Regions from separate parts of the Lutispora sp. genome, predicted to be linked through region 2. Evidence: riboswitches for the same ligand, from Rfam matches in the RefSeq annotation. Region 2 holds a riboswitch; each other region holds the start of a gene.

Region 1 (7,635 bases), on a different contig from region 2:
TTGTAGTTTAGTAGAATGGTAGTTTACAGTATATTTTGTCAAAAGACTGATCTATCAGGGTCAGTTTTTTTATACAATACAATATTTCAAACATAAAAATGGAGGATGGTAGTATGGTAGTAAAACAAAAATCTTCAGTTCTTTTTGTGGTTCTTTTATTAATCATTTCATTGTTATCCGGCTGCAGCAATAATGCAGCAACGGTAAATAATCAAGATTCAGAATCCACAATTAAATCAAACAAACCCATAGAAATAGGAATAACCCAAATAGTTGAACATCCGGCTTTGGATTCAGCAAGACAAGGCTTTATTGATGCATTGGCTTCAAAAGGCTATAGAGATGGTGAAAACCTTAAAATAGATTTCCAAAATGCCCAGGGTGATATTCCTACAGCTCAGACTATTGCACAAAATTTCGCAAGCAGCAAGAAAGACATGATATTTGCTGTTGCCACACCTTCAGCTCAGGCAGCATTCAATGCTACAAAGGATATACCAATACTCATAACGGCTGTAACTGATCCAGAGGACGCAGGTTTAGTTAAATCAATGGAAAAACCAGAAACAAATGTAACGGGTACAAGCGATGCAGCACCTATGGAAAGACAGATGGAACTATTAAAGAATTTAATACCCCATGCAAAGAAAGTAGGAATTTTATATAATACCAGCGAAAGAAATTCGGAAATACAAGTAGAGATGGCAAAGGAGCTTTCCGATTCCTTTGATATTGAGATAATAGCCAGTGGCGTTACAAGCACCAATGAAGTACCTCAGGCTCTTGATTCTTTAATGAATAAGATTGATGTGCTTTATGTTCCTACAGACAATCTTATAGCTTCGGCTATAGCAATAATATCTGAAAAATGTATAGAAAATAACATACCTATAATTGGCTCTGAAAAAGGCCATGTAGAAGGGGGAGCCCTTGCAACAGAAGGAATAGATTACTACAAATTGGGTTTCCAAACAGGAATTATGGCTGTTGAAGTATTGGAGGGAGCCAGCACAAAAGATATGCCTATAGAGACTTTGAAAGATACAACCCTTACCATAAACATGGATACAGCAGAAAAGCTTAATATAGAAATATCAAAAGAAATGTTGGAGAGGGCTGAAATAGTAAAAGGCGGTGAAGTACAGTGATTGGAGGAGTATTAGAGCAAGGCTTCATATTTTCTATAATGGCCCTTGGAGTCTATATAACATATAAGATATTGAATTTTCCTGATATGTCTGTGGATGGCACCTTTCCATTAGGTGCCTCCGTAACTGCAATGCTGCTTATAAAAGGAGCAGACCCAGTATTTGCATGTATTATTTCAATTATTGCAGGAATGGCAGCAGGTTTAGTAACCGGTATACTCCATGTAAAGTTCAAAATAACAAATCTGTTATCAGGGATATTGGTAATGCTAGGTTTATATTCAATTAATCTAAGAATAATGGGTAAATCAAACACACCCTTTTTTACTGAAAAGACAATCTTTTCGGCGAATGCTCCATCAATAGTGGTTATAATCTCCTTGGCTTTGGTTGTTAAAGTATTGTTGGATATTATGTTCAGGACAAAATTCGGGTTCATATTAAAAGCCACAGGGGATAATCCCAATATGGTTACTACATTAGGCGTGGATATCGGTATGATTAAAATTATAGGAATAATGATTGCAAACGGTATAGTAGCTCTGTCCGGTTCTGTAATGGCTCAATATCAGCGCTTTTCTGATGTGGGCATGGGAACAGGTGTAATGGTTATGGGTTTGGCATCAATAATAATGGGAGAATCTGTATTGAAAGCGCTTCCAATCAGGTTTAGTACCTCCTGTGCACTGTTAGGCTCTTTATTCTACAAAGGAAGTATAGCAGCCGCTCTCAGGGCAGGTTTGCCGGCTACAGACCTGAGGCTTATCACATCTGTTATAGTTATAGCTGCTCTTGTAATATATAACGGAGGATTGAAAATGAAATTGAAGGGGAGTTTTAACTTAGGGGGTGTGAAAACTGTTACGAATTCAAAATCTGTATAAAACATTTAATAAGGATACAGTAAATGAAAATAAGCTGTTCCAAGGATTATCCCTCAATGTAAAAAAAGGAGATTTTATTACTGTAATAGGGAGCAATGGGGCTGGAAAATCAACACTTTTGAATATTATATCAGGAACCATACCCTGTGATGAAGGTTCCATATTCCTTAATGAAAAGGATATATCAAATATTCCTGAGCATAAAATAAGCAAGTTAGTGGGAAGGGTATTTCAGGACCCTAAAATGGCAACTTCTCCTTCAATGACTGTATTGGAAAATATGTCTATGGCATTGAATAAAAATAAATTATTTGGTTTTTCCTGGGGCATAGAAAGGAAAAAAATTAATGAAATAAAGAATTCACTTTCAAAGTTATCATTAGGCTTAGAAAATAAATTAGAAGTAAAGGTGGGACTTTTATCAGGAGGTCAAAGGCAGGCTATGGCCCTCCTTATGGCTACAATCTCAAATCCCTGTCTTTTATTATTGGATGAGCATATGGCAGCCTTAGATCCCAATACTTCTGAAATAATAGCCCAACTTACAGATAAAATTGTAACTGACAGCAAAATAACTACTTTAATGGTTACCCATAATCTTAAACAGGCTATAAGCATGGGAAACAGATTGATAATGATGCATAGAGGAAGGATTATTTTAGACATCGAGGGAGAAGAAAAGAAATCTTTGACACCAGAAAGGCTCATGGTACTATTTAGTGATAAAGAAAAGTCAGATATGTTGAGTGACCGGTTGATGTTGGCGTAAATAGGATAAAAAAGTAATTGACAAAACTGTGGTATGATGCTATACTACTTTTCAAATGAATATTTATTCTATCCAGAGAGGTGGAGGGACTGGCCCAATGAAACCCGACAACCGGCATTCTCATTCGAATGCAGCGGTGTCAATTCCAGCAGCATAAGCTGAAAGATAGAAAGGAAATTATTCTCTTCTGTTTTTCAGGAGAGTTTTTGTTTTTTAGAAATAGAATATCATGCTCTTATCCAGAGAGGTGGAGGGACTGGCCCAATGAAACCCGACAACCGGCATTCTCATTCGAATGCAGCGGTGTCAATTCCAGCAGCATAAGCTGAAAGATAAGAGAGGCGTTATCCCTCTTTTATCGTTGAGGGATTTTTTATTTTTAAAAAAAGCAGCAGCAAGAGGGGGCGTTAGAATGATCAGCATAGAAGGTTTATATAAAACATTTTTAGATACTGAAGGCGGTATAGAAGCATTAAAGGATATTAACCTTAAAATTGAAAAGGGAGATATTTTTGGCATAATAGGTCTGAGCGGAGCTGGAAAATCAACCCTTATCAGATGTATAAACAGACTGGAAGAACCTACAAAGGGGAGTATTATCATTGATGGTAAGGATGTAGTTAATCTAGACAAGAACCAACTTAGGGATATGAGAAGGAACATAGGCATGATATTTCAGCATTTTAATCTATTGAGCAGGAAAAATTGTAAGGAAAACATAGCTTTCCCATTAAAAATTATGAAATACGATAAAGAGCAAATTGAGAAAAGAGTTGATGAACTTCTGGACATTGTAGAGCTAAAGGATAAAAAATTGGCTTATCCAAGTCAATTAAGCGGTGGGCAAAAGCAAAGAGTAGCCATAGCAAGAGCATTGGCTACCAAGCCAAAAATACTCCTCTGTGATGAAGCTACATCTGCTCTTGATCCAAATACCACAGCTTCAATACTTAAGTTATTAAAAAACATAAATAAAACCTTAGGAATTACAATTGTCCTAATAACCCATCAGATGGAGGTCATCAAGGAAATATGCAATAAAGTTGCTGTAATATCTAATGGAAGCATAGTAGAACAGGGTAACACCTACAATGTATTTTCTAAGCCTTCTCATGAAATAACGAAGAGCTTTCTAAAAGATGTAACACTAAACATAGATAAAGATTCTTTAGATGATCCTGAAAATACTAAATTAGTGAGAATTACATTCTTCGATCACAAGGCAAAGGAGCCTTTGATATACAAGATTATCAAAAATTTTGATGTGGAAGCAAATATATTGTCTGGAAAGATGAGCAGCATACAGGGAAGGACCTATGGAAATCTGGTTGTTGGACTGAGAGGATCCAATGGAAATGTAAAGGATGCCATAGATTATTTGAAAGATGAAGGATTAGTAGTGGAGGGATTGAAACATAATGGAAGCTCTAATTGAATCAATAAAAAAAGTTGTACTCTTAATGCCGGTACCTTTATTTGAAACCTTCTATATGGTATTTGCATCCACATTGTTTTCTGTAATATTTGGAATGCCTTTAGGCATCATCACAGCAATATCTGAGAAGGGTAATATTTGGGAGAAGAAGAATTTAAACAGAATTCTAAATAGCGTAATAAATATAACAAGATCTTTTCCCTTCATAATACTGATGATTGCCGTATTTCCTCTGACAAAGCTGATAGTAGGAAAAAGAATAGGTACCACAGCGGCTATAGTGCCGTTGACTATAGCCGCAATACCTTTCGTTGCCAGGCTTGTTGAAACTGCAATAAAGGAGATAAACCCGGGCATCATAGAAGCTGCTCTATCTATGGGAGCTGATGTAAAACAGATTGTGTTCAGGGTTATGATACCTGAAGCTTTACCTTCCATAGCCTCGGGAATAATACTGACTATAATAAACCTTATTGGCTATTCTGCCATGGCGGGAGCTATCGGAGGCGGAGGATTGGGAAATCTGGCAATAAGATATGGTTATCAGGGATTTCAGGAAGATGTAATGATAGGGACAGTAATCGTTCTGATTTTAATGGTTCAAATAATTCAGGATATAGGAACAAGGATATACAGAAAACTTCTAAAATAGATTTAATAATAATATCAACTCAAAAATAATTATCGATAATTAAAATATACTTAATTCTAATTCAACCTGGCCAGTTGAATAAGAAAATCAAAACAATGAAAAATGAAAGGATGTTAAAAATTGAAAAAGATATTATCACTAGTTATAGCAATAGCTTTATTTAGTACATTATTAATCGGCTGTTCAACAGAACAACCAGCACCTGCACCAGGAACTGCAACAGGAGAAGAAAAAGGAGAAAAAGTCTTGAAAGTGGGGGCAACGCCTGTACCTCATGCAGAGATACTTGAAGTTGTTAAGCCTTTACTGGAAGAAAAGGGTATAAAACTTGAAGTGGTTGTATTTGATGATTATGTTCAGCCAAACACTGCATTGGCAGATAAAGAAATAGATGCAAACTTCTTTCAGCATCAGCCTTATTTAGATAATTTCAATGCAGAAAGAGATTTGAATCTTGTGTCTTTAGCTAAAGTGCATGTAGAGCCATTGGGACTTTATTCTAAGACTATAAAAAATATAGATGAATTAAAAGATGGCAGTACTATAGCAATCCCTAACGATGCCACAAACAATGCAAGAGCTTTGCTGCTCCTCCAGGCTAATGGAGTTATCAAACTAAAGGACGGAGGAACTATTACATCCACAGAGCTAGATGTGGTGGAAAATCCCCAAAATATTAAATTTGAAGCCATTGAAGCGGCACAATTACCCAGAGTCTTGGAAGATGTGGATGCAGCAGTAATAAATACAAACTTTGCTATACCTGCTGGCCTGAACCCTCTTAAAGATGCTCTTATAATAGAAGATGGAAACTCTCCTTATGCCAACATACTGGTTATTAGACAAGGAGAGGAAAGCAGAGAAGATTTGAAAGAGTTGGCAAATGTGTTGAACAGCAATGAAGTAAAAGAATTCATCGAAGAAAAATATGAAGGTGCTATAATTCCTGCATTTTAATCAATAAAGGACAAAATTTCAAATTTGAAGTATAATATATAGGTGGCCAATAATAATATAGATGGCTGCCTATATTGTTGTCTGAACCAATTTTAATACAAAATATAAGGGTAATAATATTTAAAATACTCGATAATAATCTTGATTGGACAAAAATCTTTCATAGAATTATAATTATAGTATTATGGTCAAAAATCAATTAATTGTAATATAACTGAAGGAGGTGTATATTTTGGAAAATACAGAGGGAAATGTATTACAGATTAATATAGAAGATGAGATGAAGAATTCCTTTATTGATTATGCCATGAGCGTTATTGTACAAAGAGCTCTTCCAGATGTGAGAGATGGTCTTAAGCCTGTACACAGGAGAATACTGTATGCCATGCACTCTATGGGTTTTACTCCTGATAAGCCTCACAGAAAATCAGCAACTACTGTCGGTGAAGTTTTAGGTAAATATCATCCCCATGGTGATGCTGCTGTATATGATACCATGGTAAGAATGGCACAAGATTTTTCATATAGATATACTCTTATTGATGGCCACGGAAACTTTGGTTCCATAGATGGAGATAGCGCTGCGGCAATGCGTTATACAGAAGCCAGGATGTCCAAAATATCTATGGAGTTGCTGAGGGATATCAATAAAGAAACTGTTGATTTTGTTCCAAACTATGATGAAAGCTTAAAGGAACCTTCTGTGCTCCCTTCTAAATTTCCAAATTTATTGGTCAATGGAAGCAACGGAATTGCAGTAGGTATGGCAACATCTATCCCGCCTCATAATCTAGGCGAGGTAATAGATGGGGTTATTGCTACTATAGATAATCCAGAAATAGAATTGGACCAGTTAATGAAACACATAAAAGGTCCTGACTTCCCAACAGGCGCTTTGATAATGGGTAGAGATGGAATCAAAAAGGCCTATGCTACCGGAAGAGGAAGGGTAATAATAAGGGCTAAAGCCGAAATCGAAAGCATGTCTGGCAATAGGCAAAGAATAGTTGTCACTGAGATTCCCTACCAAGTGAATAAAGCCAATCTGATTGAGAAGATTGCGGATCTTGTAAAGGATAAAAAAATCGAAGGCATTTCTGATTTGCGAGATGAATCTGATAGAGAAGGTATGAGAATTGTAATTGAGCTGAAAAGAGATGCCAATGCCAATATAGTATTGAACCTATTATATAAGCATACCCAGTTGCAAAGTTCCTTCAGCATAATAATGCTGGCTTTGGATAATGGTCAACCTAAGGTTATGAACCTGAGGGATATGATACAAAAATATATAGACCACCAAAGACAAATAATAATCAGACGAACCCAGTATGATTTAAGGAAAGCAGAAGAAAGAGCTCATATATTAGAAGGTTTAAGAATTGCCTTGGATCATATAGATGAAATTATTAACATTCTCAGAAGCTCAAAAACAGTACCCGAGGCAAAAGAGAGAATGATGGAAAGATTCGGCTTATCTGATGCTCAAGCAACTGCTATAGCAGAGATGAGATTAAAGAGTCTTACAGGTTTGGAAAGAAGTAAAATTGAAGAAGAATATCTTGGTTTGATAAAGGACATTGAATACTATAAGTCCATATTAGCCAGTGAACTCATGGTTTCCAATATAATAAAACAGGAACTTCTGGATATAAAGAAGACATATGGAGATAAAAGAAGAAGCAAAATAACTCACTCTGTTGAGGAAGTAAATGAGGAAGATCTCATAGAAGAGGAAGAGGTTGCAGTTACTCTAACCCATTTTGGCTATATAAAGAGGCTTCCTGCAG
Region 2 (4,636 bases):
GGTTGGGTCCTTGCCGGAGAATGCGCCTCCGCCATGTCTTGCATAGCCGCCGTAGGTGTCTACTATTATCTTTCTCCCTGTCAAGCCTGAATCTCCATGAGGTCCTCCAATTACAAATCTCCCGGTAGGATTGATAAAGTATTTTGTCTTCTCATCAAGCATATCTGCAGGTATTATAGGCTTAATAACATGTTCTATTATATCCCTCTCGATGGTGTCATGATCCACATCAGGGTGATGCTGGGTAGAAACCACCACTGTGTCAACTCTTACCGGCTTGTCATCTATATATTCAACAGTAACCTGGGTTTTGCCGTCAGGCCTTAGATAATCAAGTGTTCCATCCTTTCTTACCTGCGCAAGTCTTCTGGCTAATTTATGAGCTAGAGATATAGGCATAGGCATGAGTTCAGGAGTTTCATCGCAGGCAAAACCAAACATCATACCCTGATCTCCTGCACCTATGGCTTCAACCTCTTCTTCTGTCATTTCACCTTTTTTAGCCTCCAATGCCTTATCCACTCCAAGGGCTATATCAGGAGACTGCTCATTTATGGATGTGATTACACCGCAGGTTTCTGCATCAAAGCCAAACTTAGCGCGGGTATAACCTATCTCCTCCACTGTTTCTCTAACTATTTTCGGTATATCAACATAACATTGGGTGGTTATTTCACCCATAACCAAAACAAGTCCTGTTGTTGCACTGACTTCGCAAGCTACTCTGCCCATGGGGTCATTTTCCATTATGGCATCTAAAACCGCATCTGATATCTGATCGCAAACCTTATCCGGATGTCCTTCAGTAACAGATTCAGAAGTAAATAACTTTCTAATCATCCTATCTCCTCCTAATAAAAATATCTCCTTTGTGTAGTCCTATTATTCTCAAGACATAAAAAAAGCTTCTTCGATGAAGAAGCTCATTTTCATAAAGTTGAAAATCCATCCTCATCTTTCAGGATAAACCTGCAGGAATTGGCACCGCGCTCTTTGCCGGTTGCCGGGTTTCATAGGGCCCTTCCCTCCACCTCTCTTGATAAGGGTACTTATTATTCAATTCTAGAGTATATTAGCATATGTATCTAAAAATGTCAATAAGAAAGGCTTCCATTGGAAACATCAATAACAATCAAGGAAGCCTTTCTTGAAACCCATTACGGAAAGTTTATATTAAGGTAGAATTATACTTTCCTATGGGTTATAAAAAAGGCTTCCTGTTAGAAGCATTTTAAAAATAATGGTGGGGAAAGGTGGATTCGAACCACCGAAGTCTGAGACAACAGATTTACAGTCTGCCCCCTTTGGCCACTCGGGAATTTCCCCATATTCAATTGCCCATTTTTATCGGACAAAGACTATGATACATCATAGACATGGGTTTTGTCAACACCATTTTTACTGGAATTTATTACAGTTCATCAAACCATCTGCTGCCTTGATGAGCAGCAATTCTATAAATCAATATATCCAATAAGCCATAGAAAGCAAATAGCCCAATAAATATCTCTTTATAGCCCAGATTTAATAACAATATAGGAAGAAAGTTTAAAAATCCAAATGCTATGCTCATAAACATTATCAATACACCATTTATATTCTGCTTAACCGCTTTTTGTTCGTTATCCCAATTCAACTTGGGAAATTTTAAATCCAGCAATATTCCTAGATAATTAATAAAAACAGCTGAAGGTAAGCTTATCATGAGAGCCATTAATACCATATTTACAGGTAAGGAAAACAAAATCCAAACCACCGCTAAACCTATGATTATACCTGCAAGCCCCATCATCGTTCCTGACATAACCTTGGCATTTATGATGACCTTATAATTAACAGGCAAGTATTTTGATACATATAGGTTTTTCCCTTCTCTGGATATGGCGGTTGAAGAAATCATGTTGGTACCGCTTATAAACATTGCAGCACTGGCCACACCTGCTACAGCATATCTCAAAGCATTCGGGTTGCTAAGTTGTGCTACGGCGCTCCTAAACTGTTCTATCTCTCCCCCTTTTGTAAATATTGGTATCAAAATGAACACAGGCCAAAGGAAATTCATCAAAACGCAATTTAGAAAATATACCGGTGTTCTGAAAAGCAGTTTTAATTCTTTAATACAAAAAGCTATAAGATGACTTTTCCTTTTGTAAAGATTGGCTTTTGATGCTTTAGTCTTTCTGGAAGAGGCAGCTTCTGTCAATCCCACCACGCCTTTTAGATAAAGTTTATCACCTAAATATAAAAATATTCCTAAAAATATTCCCGCTCCAGCAATAGCAATTAGCATATTGCCCACAGAATAAATGAAGTCAGCGTGGTTTGTCAGCGCCAGGGTCATAAATCTATTAACTACAAAGATGTCTTGTGCTTTTGACAATACCGAATTATTACCCTGCTCAATTATTCTCATCATGTCTTCAGGGTTTGCCATAGACTGAGTAAAGTTTTGAATCAATAGGTTAAATCCTATTGCGATAATCATTGCCATAACGCCGGATAAAATTTTCATCCTATCTTTATTCTTAACAAACCGGAAACTTCTAATAACTAAAATATCTATAAGAGAAGCAAACACCAATGGTACTACAGGAAAGATTAGGTATGCCACAAACCCCATAATAACATAGGTTATATTGGCTCTATCCTTTATTCCATAGGCTATCAACACAGGAAGAAAAAACACCAGTTGAGTCACATATTCATATACCAATACTGTTGCAAACTTGGCTCCAAGTATTTGCCATGACTTAAAAGGCAGTGGGAGCAGCAGTTCAATATCATTGGAATAAAAGAAAGCTCCCATTATATAAAATATACCTAAAAAAAATGTTAATAAACTGACCATAGAAACTGTAAGCCATAATATGAGTCCTTGCTGACCAACAGGAGCCATTATATCGTATACTTCCCGTACCATTCGCCATTCTATGGCTGCCAGAGGCATCATGGATAAAGCAATTATTACCCCAATACCTGCTGTTTTTTTATTAAACTTTAAATTAGTTTTAAGCAAAACCCTTGCAAGTTTAAGCATCTTTTTCATTTTCCACCAACTCCAGAAACATTTTTTCCAAGGATTCATCGCCTTTAAAGTGATGTCTCATATCCTCCATGGAGCCATAAAATAATATTTTTCCCTTATTTATTATGGCTACCTTGGTACATATTTTTTCTGCTACATCCAGCACATGGGTAGAAAAGAACAGGGTTTTGTTCTTGGCTGCGTGCTCCTTCATCATCTCCTTGAGAATAAAAGAGGATTTAGGATCAAGGCCTGTCATGGGCTCATCTAATATCCAAACACTGGGTTCATGAATTAATGCTCCCATCAACACGATTTTTTGTCTCATACCGTGAGAATAGCCTTGGATCTCATCAAAAAGAGCTTCCGTCATTCCGAATCTTTCTGCCAGGCCGTCTATTCTTATTTTTCTGTCGTTCTCATCAACTTCATAAACATCAGCCATAAAATTAAGATATTCTATTCCCTTAAGCCTTAAGAACATATCTGGACTATCAGGAACAAAACCAAATTGTTTTTTTGCCTTGATAGGTTCTTTCTCAATATCAATTCCGTTGATTTTTATGCTGCCACTATCACTTCTCAAAATTCCAGTAATCATTTTTATTGTCGTTGTTTTTCCAGCTCCGTTAGGTCCCAGAAAGCCTACGATTTCTCCGTCAGGTATTAAGAGGCTTATATTATCTACAGCTTTATTTTTGCCCCCAAAAGTTTTTGACACATTGGTTATTTCAATCAAATTTATAACCCCCATATATTTAGATAATTATTTAAATATCTAAATAACATTTTATACTTCTTTTAATATTTTATCAATAAGGAAATACTTAATTCAAAGAAGTTTTTGTTGCGTTGCCTAGGGGATTCCTTTTCCGTCCTGTTACGTGTTTCGTGTTGCGAGTTACGAGTTGCTTAGGTATTCCTTTTAGGTCATTGTGATGAACATGGATTAACACGGCGGGATTTTTTTGAAACCACTAAAAGACACAAAAAACAAAAAACAAAGCACGATTTAAAAAATCGTGCTTATGATTCAAAATGGTCGGGGTGACAGGACTTGAACCTGCGGCCCCATGGTCCCAAACCACGTACGCTACCATCTGCGCTACACCCCGACGACACTATTAGATTATATACAAAATCTCAGAAGAATGCAAGAGGAAATTTATTCTTTCTATAAAAAATCTTTTTTTCTATAAATCCTGCTTAGATAATACCAAGCTGGCAATACAAAAAGAGTTCAAATCATATGTATAAATTAACCTTCCTGCCTATATACATGTTAATAAGCATCAACGGCAGGAGGGATTATATTGGAGGACAGCCCAAAAACCTTTTATTTTCAAAGAGATTCCCACATCGTATTGGCAGATTATCTCAACAGAAACATTAAAGGTCAATGTCTCGTATTCTGCATAGGCACCGATAGATACATAGGTGATTGTTTAGGCCCCCTCACAGGAACATTTCTCAGTAAGATGGAACTCAAAATCCCTGTATTAGGCACTCTGGAAAATCCTATCCATGCAGTAAATCTTACAAAACATATATATGAAGCAAGAAGAAACTATCCCAGGCATAAAATAATAGCTGTAGACGCCTGTCTTGGCA
Region 3 (7,635 bases), on a different contig from region 2:
TGATAAAAAGCCTCTTAAATATGCTTTTCTTCATCGCTTCACCTCAAATTTATAGCCTACACCCCATACGGTTTTGATTTCCCATCTTCCCATATCGTCATGAAGCTTCTCTCTCAACCTCTTTATGTGGACATCCACAGTCCTTGAGTCTCCTATATAGTCATAATCCCATACCTTTTCCAAAAGCTGCTCTCTGGTAAAAACCTGATTTGGTCTGGAAGCAAGGAAGTATAAAAGCTCCATCTCTTTAGGAGGTAATTCCATTCTATTTCCCTGGAATGTGACAGTATAGTCGTTTTTGTCTATGCTTAGGCCAGGAAATACCAGCTTTTCATCCTTTATCATACCATTGTTCTGAGTCCTTCTCAGCACAGCCTTAACTCTTGCCAAAAGCTCCTTAGGGTCAAAAGGCTTCACCATATAGTCATCAGCCCCCAGCTCAAGGCCCAGTACCTTATCTATTACTTCGCCTCGTGCTGTAAGCATTATGATGGGTATATTCCCTGTTTTCCTTATCTGCTTGCATACCTCATACCCATCCATATTTGGCATCATTATATCCAGAATCACCAGATCCGGAGTCCATTGGTAGAATGTATCCAATGCTTTTTTGCCGTCATATGCAATTTTCACACAAAACATTTCCTTCTCAAGATAGATCCTGATAAGTTCTGCTATATTCTGGTCATCGTCAACTACAAGTATCTTATATTTCATTTCTCCACACCTTCTCAGTTTTAATTCTTAGATAATGGCCACTGATGAGTCTGGAACATTACACAGCTTAAAATAGCTGGTCCAGCTCATGAATAATATGTTTCAAACACCATCTTAGCAAAGAGTGCGCTAACCTTAACAGAATGATACAGCAAATTATTTAAATAATCAATAAAGCCTCAGAAAGAAAAATAAGAAGCTATAAAAAGATTGAAAAACCAGGCTTGTCTATTTCACCTATTATAAATTCATATGATTCAAAATAAACCATAGGGAAATTTGATTTATGATTTTATGTCAAATTATAATGTAAAAATAAACTTTCTTTTTAGAATTGAGGTTAAAACATGACTAAGATTTATGTTGAATTCGATAATAATATTCCCAGATATGCATGTACAAGCTGTGGCTCCTGTGATAGTTTAATAGGCAAAAGCCTTTGCAAAGTAAAAAACAGAGGATGCTGCTGGTACTTCCCCAAATTCACTCTGATAGATATTCAAAGAATGTCTAAAACAACGGATGGTCTGAAAGCTCTCAATAGGATTATAAACAATCCTGGTACTCAAATCTATAATTACTATATTCATGCTAAAGGATTTTTTGATGAAGCTGAATATAAAAGGTATATGGAAAGCGATATGCTGCCGGTGGGAGATTATTTAGAAGACCACACCATATTTTTCAGAGGCTGTCCCTTCGTAAAACCAGGTAAAGGCTGCACCTTGCCTCCGAGATATAGAACCTTCGTATGCAACTTTTTCATATGCAAGGAAATATCTGAAATGGCGAAATCTCATGAATTATTTCATAGATATGAAGAAGAAAGGCTTAGATATTCAAGATGGCTTGACTGGGAGAACGAGAACTTAAGGCATATTCTTTCCCAGGAAAACCTTACACTCCAGAGCAATTTTACAGAGGTTATCAAAGAACTTCAGGAATTGGAGTTATCTCAATATGAGTTTCCTTGTCTTGAACCCATAGTTCTGGATGATTCATGGTACAGGGGTGCATAAAGAAAGCAAAAAGTTGGCTGGGTCTTATGACATAAAATCCAGCCAACTTATAAAACAGACTCTAATTCAACACTTATGCCTGAATCAACCAAATCTAGTTTACCTCATTCCTTTTTCAAACAAACAATCATTTAACTAACCTGACAAACCCTAAACCAATTTACACTTACTACCCAACTTGTTCTAAGCATAATAAGCTAACTTACCAACTAACCAAAAAACTCGAAATCTGACAAATTTTAATGTTGGTTGAATTAGAGTCTGCAGGAAAGATGTTCTCCATCTTTCTTACTTATAGTATATCACATTGACAGCAAAAAATATACATAAATTTTCAGAAAATTTAATTATTCTTACTTCCTTTTAAAACCATTTCTGCAACCTTTACTGAATCTCTGGCATCCTTTACATAAAAGTCTGCCCCTATCATATTTGCGTAGTTTTCATTAAGCACGGCTCCCCCTGCCATTACCACACAATCAGGGCAGTGAAGCCTCAGAGCTTTTATGGTTTCTTCCATGCTTTGTACAGTTGTTGTCATCAAAGCACTTAACCCTACTAAAGGAGCTTTTACTTCCTTAACCTTCTCAATAATCTTCTCCTTCGCTACATCTTTGCCTAGATCATAAACTCTAAAACCATAGTTTTCTAAGAGTATCTTTGCAATGTTTTTGCCTATATCATGGATGTCTCCCTTGACAGTTGCTATCACAATATTTCCTTTGTTTATAGCTTTATCTTGAGAAGAGTTTTCCATCATATCTTCTTTTATGACTTCAAATGCATTTTTCACCGTTTCAGCAGACAATATAAGCTGAGGAAGAAATATTTCTCCCTTTTCGTATTTTTCTCCCACTGTATCGAGAGCAGGTATAAGGTAATTGTCCACTATCTCCAAGCCTCTAAATTCTTTAAGAAGCTCCTTCACTACCTCTTTTACCTCTTCTTTCATTCCATCTATTATAATTTTCTTTAAATCCTTACTGCTTCTATTAACATTGCTTTGAGGTTTAGTTTTTATATCTGTATATGCATTTATATAGTCCTTGCTGTCCCTATCATGATTCCACAAAACATTAAAAGCTCTCACAGTATCCCTCATATCAGCCTCCATAGGATTCATGATAGGCGCATCTAGACCTGCAGAGAGGGCTGCAGCCAGAAATGTTCTGTTTAGTATGCCTCTTGCCGGCAATCCGAAGGATACATTGCTGACTCCAAGGGTGGTCATCACTCCCAGTTTTTCCTTGACTAGTCTTACTGCCTTTATAGTTTCCTTTACTTCTCTTTGCTGAGCCGAAGCTGTAAGAACAAGGCAGTCCACTATTATGTCTTCTTTTGGTATGCCATATTCACTGGCTTTTTTTATTATCTTTTCTGCAATTTTCAACCTGTCTTCCGCTGTTTCAGGTATTCCCTTCTCGTCTAGTGTAAGAGCCACCATCAGGCAGCCATATTTTTTTACAATGGGCAAAATGCTTTCCATAGCCTTGTCTTCCCCATTGACTGAATTAATTATTGGTCTTCCGTTGCAAACCCTTACTCCCGCTTCAATAACCTCCGGTCTTACACTATCTATCTGTAATGGAAGGTTTACTATTCCTTGTATTTCCTTTACCACTTTTACCATTACAGCTTTTTCATCTATTTCTGGAAGCCCTACATTAACATCAAGCATATGGGCTCCATTGTCTTTCTGGTCCACCGCTTCTCTCAATATATAGTCCATATCACCTTCTATTAAGGCTTGCTTTAATCTTTTCTTGCCTGTGGGATTTATACGTTCTCCGATTATCTTTACTTCTCCACCTAAGACTACGGTACATGTAGAAGAGCTGGCTGCCGTAATCCTTTTGATCTCATTTTTAGCAGGCTTCAAGCCTGCCAAGGCACTCTTTAATGCTTTTATATGCTCCGGTGTAGTACCACAGCATCCTCCCAATAATCTTACTCCTGATTCAGCCATTTGTCTGCCATAGGCTGCGAACTTCTCTGGATTTATTTCGAATACTGTTTCATTTCCCACCATTTTAGGCAACCCTGCATTGGGCTGAACTATCACAGGTATCCTTGAATATTTGAGAACTTCATAGACTAAAGGCATCATCTCCTTCGGTCCCAGTGAACAATTAATACCTAAAGCTGCTATTCCAAGATTCTGTAGTATATTTACCATGGTCAGAGGATCTGTGCCCGTCAGAGTTCTTCCATCCTCTTGAAATGTCATAGTACATATTATTGGAAGACTGGAGTTTTCTCTAGCTGCAAGTATAGCCGCTCTGACTTCATATATATCTGACATAGTTTCAATTATAATTAAGTCTGCTCCTGCTGAGGCTCCCACTGTAATTTGCTCCTTAAAAGCTTCATAGGCAGCTTCAAAGCTCAAGCTGCCATAGGGCTCCATAAGCTGCCCCAAAGGTCCAATATCCAAAGCCACCAGCTTATCTTTGGCTGCTTTTCTGGCTATTTCCACTGCACTTCCTATAACATCCTCCAAAGGCAGATCTTTATCATTTAACTTATACCTATTGGCACCAAATGTATTGGTTGTTATCACATCAGCTCCTGCGCCTATGTAAGCTTTATGTATCTTTTCAATAACTTCCGGTTTCTCAATATTGTACCTTTCAGAGAGTTCTCCTGCTTTCATTCCATAAGCCTGTAGCATAGTCCCCATGGCACCGTCAAATACTAAAAATTTGCTAAAATCAACATTCCAACTCATTTGCATCTCCACACTTTCTATACATACAATTTTTTTCTTTGCATCTGCTGCATTTATCTACTACAACATTTTCTTCCCCTCTATGAAGCCCTATTAAAGCAGTCACCGACTTTCTTGGAATCATTATATAATTTTTGTTTACCGTAAGCCCAATCCTTATATGAGCTTTAAGCACTTCAATAATAGCCTTTTGATGAGTTATGGACAAATCCCCGTACCCTGGGCTATATCTATCGGTTATATTGTATCCTGCCTTTTGTGCCATCTCCTTTATCTCTTCCTGTACCTCATCACAGACAGCCTCTATTGCAGCAGTGGCACATGCGTCCATCACTATGCCCTTGGTAAGGTTTAGCCTGGAATAATATCCAATCCTCTTATCAACTTCAATGCCCAATGTGGCTGCCATAAGAGCACATCTATCCGAATTCTGCAGATGGTCTCTCAGATACCTGCTTTCAAAAATCAGGTTCGTATCCTTGAGAATAACTTTGTCACCTTGTTTTTCTATATCATATATATTATAAACAAAGCTTTTCTTCATCACTTCTCTTATTTCAGCGATACATTCATATATTAGATTTTCCATGGCTTCATCAATGCTTTGATTCTTGTAGCCAAGATATCTCAAAACTTCCATCCTGTCAATATTCACTGTAATCCCTCCGATTTAGAATATATTACACATAAATATACATAAAATCAATAATATTTTATTTTTCCTTGACAATTGCTTTTCTTTAGCTTAAAATTCTCTGTATACAAAACTTAATAATTACTTATCCAGAGAGGTGGAGGGACTGGCCCTATGAAGCCCGACAACCGGCATTCCCATTCGAATGCAGCGGTGTCAATTCCTGCAGGATTATGTGTTTATCCTGAGAGATAAGAGTGACATGTGCACAAAAGCATATGATGCTTTATAGCTTTGTAAGGTTGCTTTCTTATCCGAAAGTGGCCTTTTTTAATTAACCCCAATAAATGAATATCGTAAGCCATTGGCTTAGCTAATGATATAAAACTAACCAATCTATGAGAGGAGAACAAAAATGAAAATTAGAGACCTATTTATCAATAAGCCAGTAATATCTTTAGAAATATTTCCACCAAAACCCGAAACACCAATTGACACGATTTTCGATACAATAGACGCTCTATCTGACTTGAAACCTGATTTTATAAGTGTCACTTATGGGGCAGCAGGAGGCAGCAAGCACTATACAGTACAGATTGCAGATATTATAAAAAATAAATACGGCATAGAAGCATTAGCCCATCTTACCTGCATAAATTCTACAAAAAAAGAAGTAGAGGATATTTTGCAACAGCTTAAAAAGTCTAATATAGAGAATGTACTGGCTCTTAGAGGCGACAGACCACAGGATGAAAGCTATATTGCCCCAGAGGATAACGATTATAAATATGCATCGGATCTTATTGCTCATATAAAAAGTTTAGGAGATTTCTGCATAGGTGCCGCATGTTACCCGGAAGTCCATATTGAAGCAGAAAGTTGTATAGCTGATCTTCGCAGCTTGAAAAGGAAGGTTGAATTGGGTGCTGATTTCCTCATAACTCAGCTGTTTTTGGACAATAATTTCTATTTTGATTTCATTGAAAAAATAGGGATAATGGATATATCTATTCCTGTATCAGTAGGGATAATGCCGGTGATAAATAAAAAGCAAATAGAACGCATAACCAGTCTCTGCGGAGCAAGTATTCCTACAAAGTTCAGGCGTATCCTGGATAGATATGAAAACAACCCGGAAGCTTTAAAGGAAGCCGGTATTGCCTATGCAACGGAGCAAATAATAGATCTGCTTTCATCAGGTGTGGATGGAATCCATTTGTATACCATGAATAAGCCTGAAGTGGCTAGAAAAATTATAAAGCAAATATCCAGCATCAGAAGCCACTTTGAGAACCTTAATCATGCTTAAAAATCTTCATTCCCGGAAACTGTATTCCTATATAAATCGAGCCGAATTATTTACAATAATTCGGCTCTCGTTTAGGAAAGGGTTAATGGAACAAGCTGGCTTAATTAAATTTATATAAAAGGTATAACCTTGTTTTTGAAAAACTCTCTCGCAGTTTCGGGTACAACATTGTATTTATCACCGTCAATTGAAACAGTTACCCCTGGATTTTGGCATTGTTTAGCGCAAAATGTTGCATTAAAATCAATTTTATCGTGTAGAGAGTTTTCCTCAATCATTTGCTGGAATACCTGAATAACATTATATGAACCTTTTAAGTGACAAGAACTGCCAATACATACATTCAACTTCATCATTTTAACCCTCCTGATTCTTGGAAGCATATTCTACATGAAGCATTTCATGGACTTTTCCTTTCAGTATACCGTTATACAAAGACATCATAAGTGGGTTTTCCTCAGAACGTTTTATATTGCAAAGCTTGTCGGCAGTATATAGGCCTTTTCCTCTCTTTTCCTTAGCATCATAGGCTGCAAAGGGTTGACCTGCGCCATTTATGCACCCGCTGGGACAAGCCATGACTTCAACAAAATCATAATGCTCTCCTGCTTTGATCCTTTCAATCAAATCACTTGCATTCTTCAGCCCGCTGACAATAGCGATTTTTACTTCTCTATCGCCGAACATTATGGAAGTTTCCTTTACACCTTCCATTCCCCGGACGCCTTTATAGGCAATGGACATAAGTCCAGTTCTTGATTTGTCCGAAGCGATGCGTCGCAAAACCGCTTCTGTAACACCGCCGGTAACTCCAAATATGACACCAGCACCTGTCATTGTACCAAAAGGCATGTCAATTGATTCCGGTTCTAACTCGCTGAATATAATGCCTGATTCTTTTATCATCTGTATAAGTTCCTGGGTTGTTAATACAAAGTCTACATTGGGAACTCCATCAACTTTAAACTCATCACGGGCAGCTTCGTACTTTTTAGCAGTGCAAGGCATAATGGCAACATGGACTACCTTTCTTGATGAGGTTTTGCCTTCTTCCTTTATTATGCCAGCAAACATTTCCATGGGTGAACGGCAAGTTGAAACATGAGGGAGCAGCTCAGGATAGTTCTTCTCGCAATAGTTCACCCATGCTGGACAACAAGATGTAAATAATGGCATATCATGATTGCCTTCTTCCAGTCTCTTCAAAAGCTCATTGGATTCTTCCAAA

Evidence for each region. A riboswitch is a leader RNA that binds a small molecule or an ion and turns the genes downstream of it on or off. The one in region 2 is predicted to bind S-adenosylmethionine.
Region 1: linked by a shared signal. The riboswitch ahead of ACESM9_RS02285 (methionine ABC transporter ATP-binding protein) and the one ahead of metK (methionine adenosyltransferase) in region 2 are both predicted to bind S-adenosylmethionine.
Region 3: linked by a shared signal. The riboswitch ahead of metF (methylenetetrahydrofolate reductase [NAD(P)H]) and the one ahead of metK (methionine adenosyltransferase) in region 2 are both predicted to bind S-adenosylmethionine.

Annotation. Positions count from the first base shown of each region.
Region 1 is NZ_JAWLCK010000006.1:49,778-57,412, forward strand. Features, by position in the region: gene ACESM9_RS02270 (ABC transporter substrate-binding protein) at 114-1,148, shown strand; gene ACESM9_RS02275 (ABC transporter permease) at 1,145-2,032, shown strand; gene ACESM9_RS02280 (ABC transporter ATP-binding protein) at 2,007-2,801, shown strand; SAM riboswitch class I at 2,867-2,973, shown strand; SAM riboswitch class I at 3,034-3,140, shown strand; gene ACESM9_RS02285 (methionine ABC transporter ATP-binding protein) at 3,214-4,236, shown strand; gene ACESM9_RS02290 (methionine ABC transporter permease) at 4,220-4,888, shown strand; gene ACESM9_RS02295 (MetQ/NlpA family ABC transporter substrate-binding protein) at 5,009-5,845, shown strand; gene gyrA (DNA gyrase subunit A) at 6,078-7,635, shown strand, end outside.
Region 2 is NZ_JAWLCK010000157.1:405-5,040, forward strand. Features, by position in the region: gene metK (methionine adenosyltransferase) at 1-840, opposite strand, end outside; SAM riboswitch class I at 949-1,046, opposite strand; tRNA gene ACESM9_RS14215 (tRNA-Tyr) at 1,242-1,326, opposite strand; gene ACESM9_RS14220 (putative ABC transporter permease subunit) at 1,412-3,046, opposite strand; gene ACESM9_RS14225 (ABC transporter ATP-binding protein) at 3,030-3,764, opposite strand; tRNA gene ACESM9_RS14230 (tRNA-Pro) at 4,065-4,140, opposite strand; partial or broken gene yyaC (spore protease YyaC) at 4,339-4,636, shown strand, end outside.
Region 3 is NZ_JAWLCK010000056.1:2,435-10,069, reverse strand. Features, by position in the region: gene ACESM9_RS09235 (ATP-binding protein) at 1-34, opposite strand, end outside; gene ACESM9_RS09230 (response regulator) at 31-717, opposite strand; gene ACESM9_RS09225 (hypothetical protein) at 1,065-1,736, shown strand; gene ACESM9_RS09220 (homocysteine S-methyltransferase family protein) at 2,080-4,464, opposite strand; gene ACESM9_RS09215 (vitamin B12 dependent-methionine synthase activation domain-containing protein) at 4,448-5,119, opposite strand; SAM riboswitch class I at 5,241-5,356, shown strand; gene metF (methylenetetrahydrofolate reductase [NAD(P)H]) at 5,514-6,407, shown strand; gene ACESM9_RS09205 ((2Fe-2S) ferredoxin domain-containing protein) at 6,518-6,763, opposite strand; gene ACESM9_RS09200 ([FeFe] hydrogenase, group A) at 6,765-7,635, opposite strand, start outside.